One region of the Flintibacter hominis genome, then DNA from elsewhere that is predicted to be linked to it. Evidence: riboswitches for the same ligand, from Rfam matches in the RefSeq annotation. Region 1 holds a riboswitch; the other holds the start of a gene.

Region 1 (2,392 bases):
CGGGATCACCGTCAGGGTATAGTCATCTGTGTACTCCTCCCCATCGTAGGTCACCGTGGCTGTTACATTCACCACGCCGCCCTTGCCGGCGGTGACCACATAGCCTTTCACATCGCTGTCCTGGGTGGTTTCCACCCATACGGCCGCCCCTTCATTGCTGGCGGAAAAGCTCCACTGGACCTCTGGGGTCTCGTCCCCCATATTCTGATAGTCTACATAGAGAATGGTATCATTTTTGTCGCCGCCGCCCGTCTGTACCCAAATTGTATCGCCGTTGGTAGAGCGGATGGAAATACTGGGCTCGGGGGGCTTGGGAGTATTCCCAGCCTGCCAGGCGAGGATTACATTACCCTCTGCATCGGTGGTGAAGGCATCGCCCAGCAGAGAAGCGTCGATTGGAAGATCAGAGTTGTCAAAGCAGTTGAACAGTTCGCCGTTGAAGCCGCTGATGGCATCCGATGTGGTAAAGCAGTTGCGAATCGGGGTAGTTGAATATACCTGCCCGACGATACCCCCGGCCCTGTTGGAACCGGAGATCGTGCCGGTGCTATAGCAATTTTCAATGCTTGTCCCATTGGCGGAGCAATAGCCTAGAATGCCCGCCGCCGCGCCGCCTCTGATGTCTGCGGTGTTGGCACAGCCTGAGACGCACACAGATCCGCTGTTGACCCGCCCAATGATGCCGCCGGCCCCCGCATTTACTCCGGTCTTGGAAGACTGGACGCTGCCAGAAAAGGAGCATCGCTCGATGGTGACAGTGCCGCTGGTCTTGCCAACAATGCCGCCAACATAACCACTCTTGGTTGCTGACACCGTTCCTTCAACCTTCAGATTTTTGATCGTTGCACCGTTGATTGTCCCAAACAGACCGACACCGCCAGAACTACTGCTATTGATATTCATTCCGCTGATGGTGTGCCCATTGCCATCAAAAGTTCCTGCAAAACCATCACTTGGATATGCAACATTTCCAATCGGAGTCCAGTCACTGCTCAATGTAATGTCATTGGCCAGATAAAATGTGATACCGGACATATTGTAGGTGCCACTTGCATCATCGTCTTTCACCGCATTCGCTAATGCTTTCAGACTTTCCTCAGAACTTATTTTGAACGCTTTATCTGTACCCATTGACTCCCACGATTCGAACTCTGGCAGACTGGTGGTACCGCCCTCCTCCGCCCACGCCGTCCCCGGCAGCAGGCCCAGCGCCATGACCAGGGTGAGTAGCAGGCTCAAGGCCCTTGTCCTTATTTTCCTCATCAAATCTCCTCCATTTCTCTCATTCAAAACTCAAATAATATAAAAAACGGCCGCGGCAGACCATAACAGGACTGCCGCGGCCGACTTTTCCCGCGGTGCATTTGGGCATACCAATGCCCTGTCATATAAACACCATAGGTCTTCCGGCTTGTGGGGTGTGGAGCACCGCTCCGCGCCTGTCGCTCCGCCTTCTCAGGATCGCTCCCAATGACCGGCTCACGCCATGAACGACAGCCTCCCCCGCATACGGCAACGGGTATTGCTCCGGGTTCTCACCGGATTCCCTCATCCCCGCCTCTGCCCAAAGCAGACACGAGGTCATGATGCTTTTTTTGTCATTATAAAATGATGTTCCGTCCTTGTCAATCCGAATTCCGTTCTGCCTCTTTGCCCGGACTATTATTTTACAAAAATCTCCGCAACGGGATAGTAAGTACCCGCAGGACCAGATAGAACGCCTTTTTCCCAAAGCTCAACTCCTTCGGCACATACTTTTCCCCATACTGATACTCTCCGTCCTCTCCCATTGTCTTACTGTACGTCTGATCGTGCTCGGCCTCTTCCCGAATCATCCGGTTCAATTTGGGAGAATCCACCACCAGCATCAGCTCCGTATCCTGATAGGTGCTTCTCATATCCATATTGTACGACCCGACTACGCTGAGTCTATCGTCAATTACCATAGCCTTTGTATGGCAGGAATGTTCCCCCATATACTCATAGACCTGTACGCCCGTATCCCAGATTTTCCGCCGTTGGTTCAGATAGTCGGTACATCCCCAGGGATTTGCGCCACTGGCTACATCGTTTGTAATAATCTGAATCTCTGTGCCCCCCGAGGTCAGCCGCTCCAGATCATGATACATCTCCCGCCCACAAATAATATAAGGGGTATAAACGATCACCTGTTTCCCCTGAGACATCAGCCGGTTGAGAGAATACCACATCCAGGGCTCCTTATTTTCCGCCTGGATCGGATTTGTCAAAAGGCTGATCCGCCCGGTTTCAAATGTACGCTCCCTCCAGTCCACGGGGACAAATAATTCTGGCTCTGCCGCCCTCATAGCCCGCTCCCGGCTGCGTAACGACTCCTCCTCTCGCTGCCGGTCTTCTTCTCCAAGGCGGCCCT
Region 2 (2,392 bases), on a different contig from region 1:
CTTTTGATCTGTTCCTCCATGGTCGTTCTCCTTCTTCGGCATGATTCAGCGGAACACTTTGTCCCGCAACTTACACAGGACCTGATACAGCGGGTCGGCCAACACCAGGGCCAGGACAAAATTTCCCCCACAGTGGAGCAGGTCCGCCGGGATACCGGATATCCACCAGGACAGGGCCGCCCAGGGGCCGCCGGTGACCCAATAGGGGACCGACATCAGCGCCCCGAAGGCCAGTCCAAAGGTGCCGCTTGCCATTGCGAGTAACAGCGGGCGGCCCGGAGGCAGCTTGGTACAGATCAGGCCCCACAGGGGCCAGACATAGAGATAGCCTAACCACCACATAGGGTTGAAGCCGTACAGCAGTCCCTCTACCACCACAAAGGGAAGGATGATCGAGAGGACTTGCCTTCCAAAAACAAGAGCGTACACCAGGATGAGCAGGGAGACCGGCTCGATGTTGGGCAGAGGGGACAGGACCATCTTCAACACCGTCAGCGTGGAGGCCATCAGTCCACAGAGCACCACTTTTTTCGCCCCGTTGAGGGGTCTCCTCTCTCCCATGGTCAATAGGTAGACAAAGTCAGCTCAAAGTGGTCGCCGTCCTGGACCGGGGTGGTGTCCACTCCGGTGTTCACCATCTCGCCGTCCTGGGTGACGCGCCACCACTGGTTCTCACTCTCCTGGGCGGTCTCCCCGTCTACTGTAGTAATATATAAGCCGAACTGGCTGCTCTCGCCCTTCACAAGCTTTTCCTCGACCAGCACCTGACCCAGATACTCGGCGTCAGTGTGGTAAGTAAACTCCTTAGCGCTCTCGTCCCCGTGGACCACCTCCACCACCACAGTCTTGTCGCCCACCTGGGTCTGGGGCCTGGTGAAGTACCAGAGGCCGGCCATGAGGGCGGCGACGATCATCAGCGCTGCGGCCGCCAGCAGGGTTTTCCTGTTTCTCATAATATTTTCCTTCCGCCCTTGCCGTCACTCGCGGCGCGGGCAAGCAAGCTCCCAGGCAGGTCTTCTGACTCAAGGCTCTCCACCCGCTCCCCCGCCTTCCCGGCAGATGCCGGCGGCACATCGGGGGTAGGCTCCCCTCTCACAGCGGCGTGACCGTGGACATACGTCTCTTCCCTATTCTCCCGGAAACCGGGCACCTGAGGCGGGAATATTATAGCACAGCGTCTTAGAAAAGGAAAGCAGGACTTGTGGCGTGCCGAGTTGTTGCACCATACTGGATGCCCACAGGCGCATCACTTCCCGTCAAGGGGGGCGGTCAGGGCAGTCCCTGTGCCACCTTGACCGCTTCTTTGATTCAGTGCACGACGGCGTCCTCCGCGGTGAAGCCGCCCAGGGAGCCCTCCTTGACTTGAATGCAGACATAGGTGACGCCGGAATCCTCCGCCGCGGAGAACTGTCGCTTGGCAGCCGGGGCGACCCGCAGCCAGTCCCCAGCGGCGAGGGAGACGTTCTCTCCGTCGATGATCGCCCTGCCCGCTCCCGCCAGGATACCGTAGATCTCCTCGTTTCGCCTGTGGGAATGTACAAAGGGCACCCCCGCCCCAGCGGGGAGCCGGTTGACGCTGACCTCCGCGCCGGTCAGGCCCAGCTTATCATGTAGTTCGGCGCGGTCCTCAGTCCCAATGTTGATTTTCGTGTAGTTTGTCATGGTTTTGACCTCCAAATCTTGTTTGCAAGTCGCCTTGCGTGCCTTTAGTGTACAGCCACCGCATACTCGGCTACAAGTACGCACCTTTTTATAACTGTACACGCGAAAAACGATGTGCTATACTGTGCCCGGAGGTGTATCGCCATGAAAACGAAGGAGGAACTTCCGGCCTGTCCAGTGGCCACCGCGGTATCCTTAATTGGCGGGAAGTGGAAGCTGCTGATCCTGCGCAATTTGAAGGCGCGCCCGTGGCGCTTCAACGAGCTGCAGCGGGATCTGGACGGGATCTCCCAGAAGGTGCTGACGGACAGCCTGCGCCAGATGATCGATGACGGCCTCGCCTATCGCCGGGACTATCAGACCATGCCCCCGCGGGTGGAGTATGGCCTAACCGAGCTGGGAAAAGAGATGCTGCCCATTATCGACGCCCTGGCCGATTTTGGGACCTATTACAAATCGACGCTCCAGCCGTAACGCCCCGCCACCCCAAAATTTTTCACCAAGGAGAATGCTATGGACGCTATCATTCAGGCCCTAGCCCGTGAGCTGGGCCGCAGCGAAGCACACATAAAAAATGTGGTCAACCTTATCGACGAGGGAGCCACCATCCCCTTTATCGCCCGGTATCGAAAAGAGCTCCACGGCTCCATGGACGACCAGCTGCTCCGCCAATTAGCGGACCGGCTCCAGTATTTGCGCAATCTGGAAGCCAGAAAGTCGGAGGTAAAGG

The links. Region 1 has a riboswitch for cobalamin ahead of H8S11_RS09825 (S-layer homology domain-containing protein). Riboswitches for the same ligand answer to the same signal wherever they lie in the genome.
Region 2: linked by a shared signal. The riboswitch ahead of H8S11_RS07450 (DUF4430 domain-containing protein) and the one ahead of H8S11_RS09825 (S-layer homology domain-containing protein) in region 1 are both predicted to bind cobalamin.

What each region holds. Positions count from the first base shown of each region.
Region 1 covers NZ_JACOPO010000006.1:36,171-38,562, forward strand. Annotated here, with positions in the region: gene H8S11_RS09825 (S-layer homology domain-containing protein) at 1-1,263, opposite strand, end outside; cobalamin riboswitch at 1,380-1,596, opposite strand; gene H8S11_RS09830 (phospholipase D family protein) at 1,668-2,392, opposite strand, start outside.
Region 2 covers NZ_JACOPO010000004.1:87,949-90,340, forward strand. Annotated here, with positions in the region: gene H8S11_RS07440 (NAD-dependent protein deacylase) at 1-20, opposite strand, end outside; gene H8S11_RS07445 (hypothetical protein) at 46-561, opposite strand; gene H8S11_RS07450 (DUF4430 domain-containing protein) at 564-953, opposite strand; cobalamin riboswitch at 991-1,169, opposite strand; gene H8S11_RS07455 (cupin domain-containing protein) at 1,309-1,662, opposite strand; gene H8S11_RS07460 (winged helix-turn-helix transcriptional regulator) at 1,807-2,136, shown strand; gene H8S11_RS07465 (Tex family protein) at 2,176-2,392, shown strand, end outside.